One region of the Bacillus sp. N5-665 genome, then DNA from elsewhere that is predicted to be linked to it. Evidence: riboswitches for the same ligand, from Rfam matches in the RefSeq annotation. Region 1 holds a riboswitch; the other holds the start of a gene.
What was found. Region 1 has a riboswitch for preQ1 ahead of MNO09_RS22935 (QueT transporter family protein). Riboswitches for the same ligand answer to the same signal wherever they lie in the genome.
Positions count from the first base shown of each region.

Region 2: another riboswitch for preQ1. It lies ahead of queC (7-cyano-7-deazaguanine synthase QueC); the one in region 1 lies ahead of MNO09_RS22935 (QueT transporter family protein).

Region 1 covers NZ_CP093325.1:3,969,650-3,978,882, reverse strand. The annotation lists gene MNO09_RS22970 (DUF11 domain-containing protein) at 1-3,273, opposite strand, end outside; gene MNO09_RS22965 (GNAT family N-acetyltransferase) at 3,396-4,256, shown strand; gene MNO09_RS22960 (cysteine hydrolase family protein) at 4,290-4,850, opposite strand; gene MNO09_RS22955 (DUF6123 family protein) at 5,033-5,293, shown strand; gene MNO09_RS22950 (DMT family transporter) at 5,296-6,201, opposite strand; gene MNO09_RS22945 (reverse transcriptase-like protein) at 6,215-6,601, opposite strand; gene MNO09_RS22940 (aldose 1-epimerase family protein) at 6,672-7,544, opposite strand; PreQ1 riboswitch class I at 7,677-7,721, shown strand; gene MNO09_RS22935 (QueT transporter family protein) at 7,728-8,216, shown strand; gene MNO09_RS22930 (ribonuclease H family protein) at 8,365-9,024, shown strand; gene MNO09_RS22925 (zinc-finger domain-containing protein) at 9,037-9,213, shown strand.
Region 2 covers NZ_CP093325.1:4,209,662-4,218,894, reverse strand. The annotation lists gene MNO09_RS24260 (MarR family winged helix-turn-helix transcriptional regulator) at 89-535, shown strand; gene MNO09_RS24255 (M3 family oligoendopeptidase) at 695-2,389, shown strand; gene MNO09_RS24250 (DinB family protein) at 2,529-3,062, shown strand; gene MNO09_RS24245 (DUF6254 family protein) at 3,163-3,279, shown strand; gene kinB (sporulation sensor histidine kinase KinB) at 3,291-4,499, opposite strand; PreQ1 riboswitch class I at 4,707-4,750, shown strand; gene queC (7-cyano-7-deazaguanine synthase QueC) at 4,844-5,506, shown strand; gene queD (6-carboxytetrahydropterin synthase QueD) at 5,506-5,997, shown strand; gene queE (7-carboxy-7-deazaguanine synthase QueE) at 5,990-6,706, shown strand; gene queF (preQ(1) synthase) at 6,725-7,222, shown strand; gene MNO09_RS24215 (YkvS family protein) at 7,278-7,463, opposite strand; gene MNO09_RS24210 (hypothetical protein) at 7,728-7,883, shown strand; gene MNO09_RS24205 (histidine phosphatase family protein) at 7,972-8,574, shown strand; gene MNO09_RS24200 (GNAT family N-acetyltransferase) at 8,612-9,190, opposite strand.

The DNA of each region.
Region 1 (9,233 bases):
AGAAACAGTAATTTCACCGTTAGCAGGAATGGAAGGTAACGGAACGCCGATGTTCGGATCTGCATTATTTTGTAGCACACCATTAATAAGGAAAGTGTTTGGAATAAAGGTAGTGCCATCTGGATTTGTATCTACGAAAGTTGGACTATCAGCAGTAACGCTTCCTGCATTCGTTAAAAGAATGGTATAAGTTAATACATCCCCAACAGTAGCAAACGCTTGATCCACTGTTTTTGCTGAAATGACATTTGCGTCATTTACTTGAGTAAATGTAGTGGTTGAAGTTGTGTTCTTACTTACAGGGGAAGCATTTGGATCCACGATAAAGTTATAGGAAATAGAAGCGCTATTTGAAATAGGGTTTGGATTTGGGATGCTAGTTATTAATACTTGGAATGAAGCAGTAATTGTAGTATTAGCATTGATGCTACCCATATTGATGCTAGCTGGTGTAACACCTGGCTGAGCAACATTGTTAACTATAACACTGTCTGGCACAAAGGCAGTACCATTCGCAATTGAATCGGATAGTACTACATTGTTCGCCGCAACATTTCCATCGTTTGTAAGAGCAAAGGTATAAGTTAATACATCTCCAACTTCCGCAAATGTTTTATCTACAGATTTAGTAGCTTGAAGATTTGCTAGTCTAATTGTTGATGTAACAGAATTAGAATTTGCTGTTTTTGAAGTTGGTGGCAGACTTGGATTTACACTATATAGATAAGAAACGAAAGCATTATTAATGATAGGATTTTGGGCGGTAATATTGATGACTGTTACTTGGAAAGAAAGTGTAAAAGTAGCTCCGCCAGGAATTGTGCCGATAGGTAAAGCAACGAGAGAATCTACATTTTGCAAAACTCCGTTTAGTGTTACAGTACCAGGAGTCAATATCGTTCCATTTGGAAGTGGATCTGTTAGTTGCACGTTAGTTGCAGCTGTATTTCCACTGTTTGTAATGAGGATTGTATAACTTATCGTTGCGCCAATTGTGGCAAATTGTTTATTTGTTGATTTTGTTAATGTTAAATTCGCATTGTTAATTTGAGTGGAAACGAGATTAGAAGAAATGTTTTTTGTAGTGGGTGATTGGCTAGGATTGACGGTATATTGATAAGAAGCGCTGGATCCATTAGATACGACATTTGACGCGGGTATTGTGTTTACTACTACTTGAAATGAAACATTTTTTGTTGTACCAGTTGGAATAGATCCTATATTCACACCAGTAGAGGGATTTGCTCCAACTTGTGTCATGCCATCTATCGTTAAACTGTTTAGAACAAAAGTTGTGCCAGTGGGAATGACATCTGTAAAAATAACGTTGTTCGCATTCGTATTACCTGTACCTGTAAAGGCAACAGTGTAAGTCAGTGTATCGCCAATATCTGCATAGTTTTTATCTACTGCTTTTGCCATAGTTACAGTAGCGTTATTCACTTGAGTAGATACGATATTGGTCGTATCAGTCCCACTTACTGCTGGTTGATTTGGTACAGGAATGTATTGATATGTTGTTGTGCCACTATTTAATATTGGATTTGTTTGGGGAATAGAAGGAACGAATACTTGAAATGAAACAGTAGTCGTAGAATTAGCAGCAATGGTTCCAATGGATATACCATTAGCGGGATTCGCTCCAGCTTGAGTGACGCCGTTAACAGTTACACTCCCTGGAATGAAAGTAGTCCCGCTAGGAATCGGATCCGTATATATAACGTTCGTTGCTGCAATATTTCCTATATTAGCTAAGGCGATGCTGTAAGTTAACGTTTCGCCAATATCGGTAAAGATCTTGTTAACTGATTTTGAGCCATTAATATCTGCGAGGTTAATTTGTGTTCCTGCAGAGTTGCTTGTTGCAAGGCCATTAAAAGTCGTTCCACCGGCAATTGGTGTATATTGAAATGTAATATTAGCAGTGTTAGAGATAGGGTTTTGGTTTGGAAGAGAAACGACAGTAGCTTGAAAAGTTACTGTACGAGAAGAATTATTATTAATGGTTCCAAGAGATATACCAGCAGCCGGATTTGCATTTGTTTGTGGTACGTTATCTACCGTGACAGTGCCAGGTATAAAGGAAGTGCCGTTAGGGAGTATGTCTGTAAAAGTAACGTTATTAGCAGGAAGAAGACCGGTGTTAGGGATAGTAACGGTATAAGTGAGAATATCTCCAATTGCAGCGACGCTTTTATTCACGCTTTTCGTTGCTTGTATATTTGGTGAGTTTATATTAATTTGTAACCCGACTGTATTTAACATATATGCATCTCCGTTAGTTGTTAAACGGATTGCGGCGGACACTTGAGAATTTGTTAAATAAGGAGAAATATCAATAGAAGTAATGTCCCAGCCTTGCCTTCCTGCGGAGATATTTGTGCTTGTAGAAGCACTTTGATTTCGTGTTCCAAATGTCCCAGTTGTATCTAAATTTCCGGCAGCATTATTCACTTGAGAACCGAAGAAATTATTTACAGCATTATTTGGCCCAGATAATGCATTTAATGAACTGAAATTTGGTCCAAATAATGCTTGATCCCCAGTTAAATCAGCATCTCCTTCAGTAGAACTTATAAATAATCTCCCGCTTACAGGTCCTCCGGCAGGTGTTAAAAACCCTGAGACAGATACATCTGCACTACCAGTTTCTACAGAAACGCGGTTACCAGCTACGTAAATTGTTAAATTTCTTGCGGGTAAGGAACCGTTTTGATAAGCGACAATGAGCGTCCATCCAGAAGAATTGATAGCTCCGTTAGAAGCATCTAAAGGATCAACAAGTCCAGGGACAGAACCGGTTGTATAAGAGCCAGATCCTACAGCTTGAACGAGGGATGTTACATCTGCGGAACGCGTATAAAATCCAAATGTGACAGATCCAGAAACGAATGTTTGATTAGAAGCTGTAACAGCTGAAGGGGTAATTGAGTATGTTGACACAGGTGTTGTAAAAGAAACGGGGTTTCCTAAAACACTTGTAATATTTTGATCACGAGATAAGTAGTTGCCACCCCAAACAAGTTCTGCGTAAAGAATCGTACTACCAGCAGGGATATTTAAAAGAGCGGTAGAACTATTTTGTGTATAGTTTAATGTTGTACCAGCAGGAAAAGTCGTTACTTGTAAAGCGGTATTCGTAGTTACGAATGCCCCAATTGCCCCGATTGTACCAGCACGGTTTTGATTACTAATTTTACTTAACCCGAGTGTATTACCTGTAATTGCGAGTGCACCGTTAGTGGTGGTAGAAAATCGATTCGTAATGGGCATGTTGTCACCTCATTTACAATATAGTCTTGGTCAAAATAGAATATGTGTGTGACAGATAAAGTGAAACATGTACAAGTTGATTTGATAATAATGATTTAAATGTCTAGATAAGGGGATGAAGTATGCTTGAATTGGAAATTAAGGTGGAGCGTCTTAGGGACGAACAAATAGGCGATATTGTAGCATTATCTTCTTATATTGGGTGGGATTATAACAAAGAAGAAATTGAGACTATTTTTGATTCAGGTATTATATACGGTGTGTGGAATAAGAGAAAGGAACTTATTGCGAGCTCGGCAATTATATTATATGGGGAGAAATTAGCGTCTATCGGAATGGTCATTGTACATCCGAATTATAAGAGAAGTGGGATTGGAAAGGTGATAACGAATGCATGTATTAAGAGCGTATCGGCTCAAACCTCAATTATGCTTATTGCTACGGATGAAGGAAAGCCGTTATATGAAAAACTAGGATTTAGGGCAGTAAGCTATGTTTCTAAATACATATGTAACTCGTACAATGTGAATAATTATTGTGTAGGAAATGAAGATTATATGATGAAGTATGAAGAGTGTGATTTAGAAGAAATAATAAAATTAGATGAAAATGCGTTTGGAACAAATAGAAAAGCATTTTTAACGAAAAGAATTATACAAAGTGAACAGTGCATCGTTGTAAAGGACAACAAACAAAATGTATTAGGTTACGGTTTAAGTATACAAACATCAGAAAATAAAATAATAGGACCAGTCGTCGCGAAAAATGATGCGATGGCAATGAGGATTGTACATGATTTAGCAAGGCAGCATCATGGTAAATTAAGAATTGATGTACCAGAAGGAAAGAGAGGTTTCATGAAAGAATTAGAGATTATTGGTTTTCAAAAGGTTAATACACCACCAATTATGATGAAAAATAGCGATGAATTATTAAAAAGGAGTAATGATCTGTATAGTATTGCAGCGCAAATTTTTGGATAAAAAAGAATCCTTCTGATGAAGGATTCTTTTTTATTAATTACGATATTGGTCGTGAGTTGGTTGAAAAAGGTCTTCCTCGACATCTCTAACCATTGAAAAATGATCAACGTTATAATGTCCATGTAGAGTTTTATTATGATGACCAATAATTTGCTCTGCAGATAATACGTTAGAATCAGTTGTGGAATGACCGTTTTTAATTAATGTAACATCAAATCCTTGTACAGTAGCTGTTCTAACTGCGGTGTCGATGCAATGTTCTGTTTTACATCCACCGATAACGATATGATTAATTTTTTCTTCTTTTAAAAGTTCAAGTAGAGAAGTGCCATAGAATGAGTTTGTAGCTGCTTTATTAATAAGGATTGCAGACTGAGGTACTTTAATTTCATTATGTACTTCAAATCCTTCTCCACTACCAGAAGCAACATCGATATCTCTTACGAAAATAATAAGGGCATTTGCATCTATCGCTTTCTGTACGGCTGTATTTAGTGTAGATAGTAACTCGGTTTTACGAAAAACTTCTTTTTCTTGTTCATTTCCATCCATTAATTCTTGCTGCGCATCGATAATTAATAGTGCTTGTTTCATCGTGTCTCCCCTTTAATATGAAATAAGTTCCACTATACATATTCATTCATATTGCAAGGAAATCCTCTATTGTCTATGCAGTAGACGATAGATTTACAAAGTTGTCAAAGAAATTTCATTCTCATAGCGTGTAAAAACATGTATGATAGGAGATGGAGAATTTTTGAGTAGGTGGGAATAACATGCAAACAGTAGAAGATTATCTTTCATTCTTACATACGAAAGGATTTAAATTATCAGAGGAAGCACAAGGATTTATTATGTTCGGACAAGGATATACTGGTGCATCTGATGGAATTGTGAACGCGGCAATAGAAGCGACAATTAAACATCAATTACAGTTTGATGGAAGTTATTTTGTTGCGTTATTAGAACGATTGAAAGAAGAAGAAATTACAGATAAAAAAAGCGCTAAGGCTTTTATGCGGAAGTTACAAGCGTAACTTCATGCAGCCTGCGCTTCTTTTTTTGTTTTGGAAGGTAATTCAACAAAAACCATGCCTAGGAAAATACATAGGCATCCGATAATAGCAGAGACAGAAAGTTGTTCGTTTGCAACGAGAACGCCTGTTAAGGCAGCAAAAACGGGCTCCATTGCGAAAATGATTGCTACTCTCGTTGGAGACGTATGTTTTTGTGCTGATGTTTGAATAAAAAAAGCAATGGATGTCGCAAATAGGGAAGTTAGAAATAGAGCGAATAAAAAGGAAGAATTCGTCCATAGTGCCACTGAAAATAATTTTTCCCAATCTTCAAACAAAAAAGCGCAAATAGAAGAAAACATACCGACAGCTAATACTTGCGACGTGCTTAACAATAAAGGTGATATTTTCTTAGAGAAGAAGCCGTTAACAAGAATATGGGCAGCGAAAGCAACTGCACAACCGAGAACGAGTATATCTCCAATGTTTAATTGAAAAGAATCACCAGCCGTTAATAAGTATAAACCTGCTGTTGCTACAGCAATGCCCATTACGATAAAAATGGTAGCTTTTTGTTTTAAAAAGATAAAAGACAAAATTGGTACCATAACGATACTAAGCCCTGTTAAGAAACCAGCTTTTGAAGAAGTTGTATAAAGTAAGCCGAATGTTTGTAATACATAGCCAATACATAAAAAGAATCCAACAATTAATCCAGCGAAGCTACTCTGTTTTATATCTTGTTTTGAAGCTTTTTTTGAGAAAATCATTTGAACGAATAATAAAATAATTCCAGCGAATAAAAAGCGAATACCATTAAAAGTAAATGGACCAACGAAAGACATAGCATTTTGAACGACAACAAACGTAGCTCCCCAAATAAAAGAGACAAATAATAACGCAAGAGGAGCAACCCAATCTTTTTTCACACTCATACCCCCGTTAATTTTGTAAGATAGCTTTTCTAGCTAATTCATCAGCAACTTTATTTTGACTACTTGGAATCCACTTAATAAAAAAGAGATCGAAACTTTTTATGTACTGTAATGCTTCCTCTAATAGTGGTGCAAACATTTTGTTTTTTGCGTATTCTTTTTCGACAGCTCGCTCGACAAGTTGCGAATCTGTACGAAAAGAGACAATGTTATAATTATGCTCCGTGCAATATTTTAATGCCGCAAGTAAAGCGTGGTATTCTGCTTCATGATTGGACATTGTCCCAAGGGGCAATGATAATTGTACAGCTGGTTGCACCCCTTTAATAAACACTCCAGCACCAGAAGGACCAGGATTTCCTTTTGATGCACCATCAATATATACTTCAATCAAAATGAGAAACCTCCAAATTATAAGATGATCCCCTACTTATATGTTTCTTTGAAGTAGGGGATAGAGTAACTTAGCCGATTGTAATACTATAACGACATGTAAATGTTTCATTCGCTTGTAAAGATTGAATTCCTTTTTTTTCCTTGAAATCTTTTGCTGGATTTACTTCATCAGCAATCCCGTACCAAGGTTCAATACATAAGAAAGGTGCGTTCTCGCCTGGTGTCCATACGCCAACAAATGGGAAGCCATCAAATTCTACTTTTACAAATTTATTATGTTTATGAGAACGAATAGAGATTTCATCCGTATTCATATTTTCAAAAATAAGCGCATCATTTTTGAATAAATCGTATGTAAGTGGTAATTCATTCGTATTTTCAGCGATTAATTGCTTTTTACTTGAAAGGTAAGGTCCTTCTAATACGCTTGTTTCTAAGCGTTCAGAACCATTAAATGATAAATGATAATCTGTAAATGATTCGCCCTCTAATAAGGGGAAGTTGAAACCAGGATGTGCTCCGATTGAGAAGAACATCTCTTTTGAAGTAGGGTTATTTACTTCATATGTTACATGAACGATTTGTCCGTCTAGCTCATAAGAAACGAGTAATTCGAATTCGTATGGGTATTTTTTTAATGTTTCTTCATTACTAGTTACAATATAAGTGATTTTCGTTTCACTTTGTTCTTTTACAGAGAATGTAAGATCACGAGCAAAGCCGTGCTGTGTTAAAGAATATGGTTTACCATCTACGTAGTATGTATTATCTACTAATCGGCCGACAATTGGGAATAGAATTGGTGAGCGGCGCCCCCAATAAGTAGAATCGCCTTGCCATAAGTATTCAGTGTTATCTTCTTTTAAGCGAACGCTTTGTAATTCTGCACCTTTGTCAGAAATGGAAACGATTACTTTTTCATTTTGAATTGTTGCTGTCATGAAGTGAAACCTCCTAAATCTTTCATATGTTTTATTATACGTTGTCCAAAAGAAAAAAGGTAGTTAATGATAGGAATCTATTGACGAAAGAGTGTGTATTGCGTACAATATAATCTTGTTGCTTAAAAAACGAATAACGTGGTTCGAAACCATCCCACGTAAAAAAACTAAGGAGATTTTGTCATGAATATTAGAACATTAGTCGGTAATGGTATTTTAGCGGCATTATATATTGCTGTTTCTATGCTTATTCAGCCATTTGGCTTTACGAATGTACAGTTTCGTATTTCAGAGATGTTTAATCATCTTGTTGTATTTAATAAGAAAGCAATTTACGGAATTGTATTAGGTGTATTTTTAACAAATCTCTTTTTCTCACCAATGATCGCTTACGATTTAGTATTTGGAGTGGGGCAATCTATTCTTGCATTAGTTGCAACGATTATTTCTATGCGATTTATTAAAGGTGTTTGGGCTCGTATGATTTTTAATACAGTGATTTTTACAATTACAATGTTTATGATTGCAATTGAGCTTCATCTTGCATTTGATTTACCATTTATGTTGACTTGGTTAACATGTGCAATCGGTGAATTTGTTGTCATGGCAATTGGTATGCCTGTAATGTACTGGATTAATAAACGAGTACAATTTGAAAGATTTATGCAATAGATGAAAGAGCTATTCCTATAGGGATAGCTCTTTTTGTATGTAATCATATTGAATATAATGCTGTGACTCTTGATACAATATAATAAAATAAAGTGAGGCTTTCATTAGCTGACTACATATAAGAAGTCTTATATAAGGGGAATCTAGTATGAAATATAAAATTCATTGGTTGTATAAAACAAAGACCGGATTGCAGACGGAATTAACGACAGATTATATGAACATAGAAGATGTATTGCAATTTGCAGAGGATTTCGAGAAAACAGGAAGAGTGAAAGAACTATCATTTTATGATGAAATGGATGCAGAATGGTCATTAAAGGAAATGAAAAAGTTGAGTAAACAAGTGGAGGAAGAGCCCCAAGAAATACTCGTTTATTTTGATGGCGGTTATGATGTACAGACGAAAGAAGCTGGAGTAGGTATATGTGTATACTATAAAAAAGGAAATACAAAATACCGAATTCGCCGTAATGCATATATAGAAGGTATATATGATAATAATGAAGCGGAATATGCATCATTACTACATGGCATGAATATACTCGAGGAATTCGGAATTAAGTATGAAGCAGTTACACTTCGCGGCGATTCTCAAGTTGTACTGCAGCAATTGGCTGGAGAATGGCCTTGTTATGATGAGCATTTAAATCATTACTTAGATCAAATTGAACAAAAAGCGAAGCAAATGAAATTAAAACTTGTATGTGAGCCGATATCTAGAAAACAAAATAAAGAAGCGCATCAATTAGCTACGCAAGCATTAGAAGGAACAGTCATTGATAGTCATAAAGAAATAACCGAATAGAGAGGTGCAAAGGTGGATAAAAAGCAACTCATTACAGAGGTAAATGACTTATTAGAAACGTATTGTGAAGGGTGTTTCTTGCGAGAACATAATCGAAAGACAAATAGTAAGTATTACGCTCATTCATTTTGTATACGACAATGTACAGTTGGAGAAACATTGAAAAAGTATGGAGAACAGTTATCATGAAAAAAGATCCAGAGAAAATT
Region 2 (9,233 bases), 240 kb from region 1:
GAGTGAATACTCATTCGGAATTTACATGAAGTACTAAGTTGTTTTTTCTTTTTATTACTGAGAATTTAAGTGAAGGGTTGAAAGTTGTATGACATCAAATAATGAACGAGAAGATATTTCTCAATCTTTAAAAGTATTTATTGCATTATCTCGTGTACATCGATCTGTTATGGATACTACAAATAAATCTATACAAAGTAACGGGTTAAATCCAACTGAATTTGCTGTATTAGAACTGCTATATCATAAAGGCGGTCAACCACTTCAGCAAATTGGTGAGCGTATTTTAATAGCTAGTGGCAGCATTACATATGTTGTAGATAAGCTAGAGAAAAAGGGACTAGTAAAGAGAATTCCGTGCCCGAATGACAGACGTGTTATTTATGCACAACTAACTGAATCTGGAGAGAGCTTTATTGCTTCTATTTTTCCAGGGCATGAGCAAGTTATACATCAGTCTTTTGAAATGTTAACGAAAGAGGAAAAGGATGAATTACTTGATCTATTAAAAAAGATTGGAAAATATGAAAAATAATAGTATGTTCCAAAAGAGCTTTGGATAAAGAAATCCAAGGCTCTTTTGTTTACATGTAATTATGACAGCATCTGCCGTATTTTGTTGAAGAATAAGAGGAGATTTGTACGTAAGCATTGAATTATATAAGGATGCACATAATGGAGAGGAGGCTCGTTCATGTCATTTAAAGACTATGAATATAAACGGCCAAATATTGAAGAATTAAAAGAAAAGTTTACTGTTGCTTTAGAGAAGTTTGATAACGTAAAAACGGTAGAAGAACAAAAACAAGTCATCAATTCAATTAATGAAATTCGCAACGACTTCGGTACAATGGGGAATCTTTGTTACATTCGTCATTCTGTTGATACGACAGATGCTTTTTATAAGGAAGAGCAAGATTTCTTTGATGAATTCTCTCCAGTTGTACAAGGATATGGTACAAAGTATTATAATGCGTTAATTCATTCTCCATTCCGTGAAGAATTAGAAGCGTATTATGGAAAGCAATTATTTGCTTTAGCGGAGTGTGATTTAAAAACATACTCTGATGAAGTTGTGAAAGATTTACAATTAGAGAATAAATTGTCTTCACAATATACGCAGTTATTGGCATCTGCAAAAATTGACTTTGCAGGAGAAGAAAGAACGTTATCACAGCTTATTCCATTTATGCAAGGGAAAGAAAGAAGTGAACGTAAAGTAGCAAGTGAAGCATATTACGGATTTTTAGCTGAGAATGAGCAAGAGTTAGATCGTATTTATGATGAGCTTGTTAAAGTGAGAACGAAAATCGCCAAATCTTTAGGTTTCAAAAACTTTGTTGAACTTGGATATGCAAGAATGTACCGTACAGATTATAATGCGGAAATGGTCGCGAATTATCGTCAGCAAGTACTTGATTATATCGTTCCCGTTACAACGGAATTAAGAAAACGACAACAAGCACGTATCGGTGTAGAGAAGTTAGCATATTACGACGAAAACTTTGAGTTTGCTACTGGTAATCCAACTCCAAAAGGAGATGCGGATTGGATTGTTAATCATGGGAAAACGATGTATAAAGAGTTATCGGCTGAAACGGATGAATTTTTCAATTTCATGCTAGATAATGATTTATTAGATTTAGTTGCGAAAAAAGGAAAAGCTGGTGGCGGATATTGTACATATATTGAGAATTATAAAGCGCCATTTATTTTCTCAAACTTCAACGGAACATCTGGCGACATTGATGTATTAACACATGAAGCTGGTCATGCTTTCCAAGTATATGAAAGTCGTAAGTTTGAAATTCCAGAATACAATTGGCCAACGTATGAAGCATGTGAAATTCATTCTATGAGTATGGAATTCTTTACATGGCCATGGATGAAGTCATTCTTTGAAGAAGATGCAGATAAATATTATTTCTCTCACTTAAGTTCAGCACTTCTGTTTTTACCGTATGGTGTATCTGTTGACGAATATCAACATTATGTATATGAAAATCCAGAAGCATCACCAGAAGAGCGTAAGACAGCATGGCGTAATATAGAGAAAAAGTATTTGCCGCATCGTGATTATGAAGATAATGATTATTTAGAGCGCGGTGGATTCTGGCAACGTCAAGGTCATATTTATAGCTCGCCGTTCTACTATATCGACTACACATTAGCACAAATTTGCGCACTGCAATTTTGGAAACGTGCAAGAGATAATAGACAAGAGGCATGGGAAGATTATGTGAATCTGTGTCAACAAGGTGGAAGTAAATCATTCTTGGAATTAGTAGAAGTTGCAAATTTAACATCACCATTTGCTGAAGGTTGTGTGAAAAGTGTCATTACAGAAATTGAAGCGTGGCTACGTGCGATTGACGACACAAAATTGTAAAAAACATGCGCTTTTTTTCACATGTTTAACATCGACATAACGAGAAAATGATGAGATAATAAAAGAAAATTCAGAATACTAAAGAGGTGTTTCTAATAAGGAGCACCTCTTTTCACCAACAAAAAGGGGGGAAAGAAGTATGCTTCAATCTAATATGGATGTGAGTTTAGAAAGTTTGGTGAACTCATTAAAGTCTACTCGAAGCACGCTATTATCAGAAATTGAAATGTTAAATGATACAGAAGTGAATGTAAAGCCACGCCGTGATAAATGGAGTATTATTCAAATTTTGCATCACTTGCATTTAGTTGAACAATCAGTTACATCTGCCCTTGTATATGCTTTACAAAAAAATGAAAGAAACACGACTCCATTTAAAGACCTCCAACTTACGCTTGATCGCACACATAAACGAGAAGCTCCTCAGCAAATGGAACCAACAGAAACTTTAATGAAAAAACAGCAAGGAATTCAATTACTAGAGCATTCACGACAAGAACTATTACACGCGCTTCATAGTGTGATAGATGAAAAAGATTTATTTGAAAATGGATTAAAGCATCCTATTTTTAATGATTTGAATTTGTATCAGTGGGTTCAATTTCTTGATTTGCATGAACAAAGACATCTTACGCAGTTAAAAGAGGCGAAACACGCAATTTTGCAACGATAATCAGAAGGAAGTGGGAGACCACTTCTTTTTTGATGCGTGCATAGTTTTCTTTCTTATTTTGGAATACTACATGGAGAAAGAACAGAAGGAGTTGAAAAGTATGTCCAAGAAAAAGAAAGAAGAAGAGCGCGCGTGGAAAGCACGTAAAGAAAATCAAAAACCACATGGTAAAGTGAAAGCCTTTGCTGAATTAGTTGAAGGAACAGAAAAAACGTGATGAGTATTTCATCACGTTTTTTGTATGAGTGGAAAAGTTAATAAGAAGGTTGTACCTGTACCTTTTTCGCTTATAATATCAATTTTTCCGTTCATAGCTTGAATAACACTGAATACGACCATCATTCCAAGACCAGTTCCTTTTTCTTTCGTTGAGTAGAAAGGGGATCCAAGGCGTTTTACTTGTTCTTGATCCATACCAACTCCTGTATCCTTTATATATAACTGAATATGCTTATGATCAGGAACTAATGAGAAATAAAGATCACCGCCTTTTGGCATGGCCTCAATGCAGTTTTTTAAAATATTTAACAAGCATTGATTTAGTTTTTGTTTTTCTCCCGCGATAAAAAAAGAAGTGCTTTGCTTTATATAATGAGTACGCACATTTGCTAAATTAGCAAGAGGTGTAATTAACGCTAATGCGTGTAGTAGTTCTTCTTCTAACTGTAATGTTTGTTCTTTTTCAATACTTGGTTTTGCAAAGGTTAAATAATCTGTAAGAACGTGATTTGCTTGTTCGATTCCGTTAATGGCTATGTCGATATATAATTTTCGCTCTTGCTCAGTGCATGTATCTGACTGCAAAAGTTGTAAAAATCCTTTTGTTGAAGTTAATGGATTACGAATCTCATGAGAAATGGACGCTGCCATTTCTCCAATTAAATGAAACTTTTCAGCATTCATAAGTTCGTTTTGAAGACGAACTTGAGTTTGTAATATGTGTAGTAAATATAAAATAAGTATCGTACCAAGTATCGTACATAACTCATACACAATAATATGTGGTATATAATCAGTCTTATTTGTAACCTTTGAAAGGAAGAAAGGTATCCAACTAAATCCGTATGTGAGACTGTAGATAATGGCAAGTGCTACTTTTATACGATTAGAAGTTCGATTGAAAACTTTATATGTAAATAGTAGGACAATAAATAGAAGGATAGAACCGATAAGCGATGGGAAAACACCTATTCCCCCTAATAAGAAGCGGTATATGTTTAATACAGTTAAGATGGAAGCACCAGCAATAGGGCCTCCTGTTAATGTACCGACAATTAATACGATATGGCGCATATCAAATTGAAATCCATAATTTGTTTTTGCTCCGAAAGTAATACATAGTATGGTAGCGAGGCAACATAATGCAATAAATATAGCTGAATTTAATTTAGGAGAACGTTTCCCTTTTTGATTCCAAAATAGATGGTATACGAGCATTGTAACAAGGATGAATAATATATTTAGAAAGAGATAAATAATAAAGGGTTTCAGTGGTATGCCTCCTCTCTTCTCGCATTAAATTAATCATACTATAAAATGAAAGAAATGAAATGAAAAATAGCGGAAAAATCAGAAATTTTTTATGGTAGTATACAATATGTTACAATAAGCTTTGTCAATGAAAGAAGGAATTCCGTGCATTGCACGGGAGAGGTTCGCGAACTCCCTCTATAAAAAACTATGGAAACAACAATATCTTTAGGTATTGTTTTGTTTTTTTATTGTGACAGTTCAAGAACGTTCTTTCTTCTTATTCGTAGTAGAGAAGGAGAATGAGTGAAATGAAAAAAGAAAAGGCAGTTGTTGTTTTTAGTGGAGGACAAGATAGTACGACATGTTTATTTTGGGCAATAGAGCAGTTTGCAGAAGTAGAAGCTGTAACGTTTAATTACAATCAACGTCATAAGCTAGAAATTGATTGTGCAGCGGAAATTGCAAAAGAGCTAGGAATTAAACATACGGTACTAGATATGAGTCTATTAAATCAACTTGCTCCAAATGCGTTAACTAGAACGGATATGGAGATTACACATGAAGAAGGTGAATTGCCATCGACGTTTGTAGATGGACGAAATTTACTATTCCTATCATTTGCTGCTGTATTAGCAAAACAAGTTGGGGCACGTCATATTGTAACCGGTGTATGTGAAACTGATTTTAGTGGTTATCCAGATTGCCGTGACGTGTTTGTGAAATCGTTAAACGTTACTTTAAATTTATCCATGGATTATCCGTTCGTAATTCATACACCACTTATGTGGATTGATAAAGCGGAAACATGGAAATTATCAGATGAACTTGGAGCATTCGAATTTGTTCGAGAAAAAACATTAACATGTTATAACGGAATCATTGGTGATGGTTGCGGTGAATGTCCAGCATGTCAGCTTCGTAAAGCAGGATTAGATACGTACCTACAAGAACGCGAAGGAGCAAATAACTAATGGATAATTTCTTTGGATTTCGCATCGTAGAAAATTTGCAAAAAATGGACAAGGATATTCAGCGTAAACAGCTCAAATATCATAATAAAAGAGTAATGGTCAGCAAGGAATTTACATTTGATGCAGCACACCATTTACACTGTTATGAGGGGAAATGTAAAAACTTACATGGTCACACATATAAAGTTGTATTTGGGATTAGTGGATATGTAAATGAAATAGGTCTTGCGATTGACTTTGGAGATATAAAAGAAATTTGGAAGAATGAAATAGAAATTTATTTAGACCATCGTTATTTAAACGAAACGTTACCAGCAATGAATACGACTGCTGAAAACATGGTCGTTTGGATTTATGAAAAGATGGCAGAAGCATTACTAAAAGATAATCGTGCGAACGAATATAAAGGAGCTCGTGTTGAATTTGTTCGTCTTTTCGAGACGCCAACTAGTTATGCGGAAGTAAGACGGGAGTGGATGCTCGATGAGTAAAATTCCTGTCTTAGAAATATTTGGTCCGACTATTCAAGGCGAAGGAATGGTTGTGGGACAAAAGACGATGTTTATCCGTACAGCTGGCTGTGATTATAGTTGCGCATGGTGTGATTCTGCTTTTACGTGGGATGGATCGGCTAAGGAACAAATTAGACAGATGACAGCAGAGGACGTTTGGAACGAGCTTGTAGAAATTGGTGGCGAAAATTTTTCTCATGTTACGATTTCAGGTGGAAATCCAGCATTGTTGAAAAATATTGAGTTTCTTCTTTCTATATTAAAAGAGAATGGAATGCGGACGGCAATCGAAACGCAAGGGAGTAAATGGCAAGATTGGTTACTTCAAATTGATGAGATAACGATTTCTCCAAAACCACCAAGTTCGACGATGAATACTGATTTTCAGAAGTTAGATGCTGTTATTCAGAAACTAGCAGGAAAAGATATTAGTTTAAAGGTAGTAGTATTTGACGATTATGACTTTGAGTATGCAGTTAAGATGCACGAACGTTATCCAGATGTTCCATTCTTCTTACAAGTAGGGAATGATGATACAAAAACTGTGGATGATGCGATGTTGATTAAAAAATTATTAGATAAATATGAGTGGCTTATTGAAAAAGCGGTTAACTGTAAAGAAATGAATAATGCAAAAGTATTGCCACAGCTTCATGCGTTAGTATGGGGAAATAAACGCGGAGTATAATGAGAAGGGATGTTTAAAATGGCAGGAAGATTAGATGAAGATTTAAAAGATGTAACATTATTAGGAAATCAAAATACAAAATATTTATTTGAATATAGCCCAGAAATTTTAGAGGTATTTGATAACAATCATCCAAACCGTGATTATTTTGTGAAATTTAATTGCCCTGAATTTACAAGCTTATGTCCGAAAACAGGTCAACCAGATTTTGCAACAATTTATATTAGCTACATTCCAGAACAAAGAATGGTAGAGAGTAAATCTTTAAAGCTATATTTATTTAGTTTCCGCAATCATGGTGACTTCCACGAAGATTGCATGAACGTTATTATGAATGATTTAATTAAATTAATGGATCCGCGTTACATTGAGGTATGGGGGAAATTCACACCACGTGGAGGGATTTCAATTGATCCTTACTGCAACTACGGTCGCCCAGGCACGAAGTATGAACAAATGGCAGACTACCGCATGATGAACCATGATCTATATCCAGAAACAATTGATAATCGTTAATATATAATAGAAAGAAAGGATCTGTATAACATACAGATCCTTTCTTTCTATTATATTATGCATTTTGATTAATGACAGTATAGTTTTTATGACTTACAACTGTAAGAGGTTCCATATCTAGTTCTCTAAAATTTTCCATAATTGTTATATCTACAATAACGGAGTTTTGATTTACTTTTTGAACACGGCCTTGCATTCCACCTTTAAATTCAATGATATCTCCAGTTTCTGCGATCTGCATAAGCAACTCTCCTTGTTACAGTTTTCCAAAAAAAGAATAATTTTGGTTTTTTTTTATTTCCTCTTATTTTGAACCATATTGTCTAGTTTGTAAATGTTTCCAAAGTAAAAATTCGAAAAATATTCACATTTTGTAAGAAAATATGCAAGAACTCCAAGTTATTAGAAAAAAAGAACGGTTTAAATGCGTGTATCTTTATATAGGGGTATAATGAAAAATATACAATAACCTACTAAAGTGGGAGAAATTAGAGGCGGTAAAATGATGTTTGAATTTGTGGGGAGTGTTATAGCATTAACTTTATTTGTATTTTCTTATATAAATTTAAAAAAGATTCGTCATCATGAAACGACTACATATTTTGATGGGATGGATGGTATACATGCTGGGGTCACACATGAGAGTGGCGGGGATATGTAAAGGTGTATAACTTTCTTTTTTTGCGTGGTATGATATTTAAAAATAGTACATAATAGAGTTCGTAAGTGATGAATGGAGAGTGGAAAGAATGAAGATTTCTTTTATTCGTCATGGCCGCTTAGATCGTACTATAGAACCAATGACGGTTACATCCTTTCATGAATGGATGAAAGGATATGACTTACATACTATAACAGAAAAAGCACCTATACCAATGGAAACAATGGAAGCGGTTGAAGCAGCAAAGTTGATTGTAACGAGTGATCAAAGGTGTGCTATACAGTCAGCAGCTGAATTAATGAATTCTTTATCTTTTATGCAAAATTCTCTTTTTAGGGAAGCTGAAATTCCGACGAGTTTTTATGCTCCAACATGGTTGAAATGTAAACCTAACGTATGGATGTTTATCGGGCGAACATTATGGATACTTGGTTACCATAAAGGTGTTGAGTCTTATAAGGAAGTAAGAGAGAGGGCAAGGCAAGCAGCTTACTTATTACACCGTTATGCTCTCGTACATGGAAGTATTGCTCTTGTAGGTCATAATTACATTAATGCAATGGTTGGTGCGGAGCTGAGAGCGATGGGATGGTCTGGTTCTCCTATTTTACATAGGAAGCCATGGGGATGTACAACCTATACATTCCACGAAGCGATGGATGGAAATGTATTAAATACAAAATTAACATAAAAGCACACGATTTATATATAAATCGTGTGCTTTTATGTTAAGATATAGAAATTTTGATGTTTAATGTTTTTACGAGATGTGCATAAGGTTCGCCTACAAGCATAACGATTTGATCTTTTTTATAACCTAGTTTTTCATATAGTGAATAGGCACGTTTGTTTTCTAAATTAACAAGTAATGCGATTTTTTCATACTCCTTTTCAGTTGCATGGATTTCAGCAGCTTCAATTAATTTAGAACCAATTCCTTTTCCGCCATATGCACTTGAAACTGATAATGTATCAATGTAATATTCATCAAGCTCAGCTTCTTTTTCTAACGTAATCGACTCATTTTTATGTAATTCTCTTAAGTGACGAACAATTGGCGCATCAAGCATTGTTGCTTCACTACCGTGATAAGCGACAATAATTCCGACCGCAATTCCGTCTTGTTCATATACAAAACAGTTTTCGTAGCTCAGTCGATTTCTCTCTTTTGAGAACCATGTTTCAAGTCCTAGTAATACTTCTGTTTCAACAGTGCTACCTGTGATTTTTTCAGCAATTTCGTGCAGAGCGTTATACAATAAAGGCGCAATTGCCTTCGCATCTGTCTTTTTTGCTTTCCGAATCATAGTATCCCTCCTAGTTCTATTTATATATTGTAGCATAGTGGTA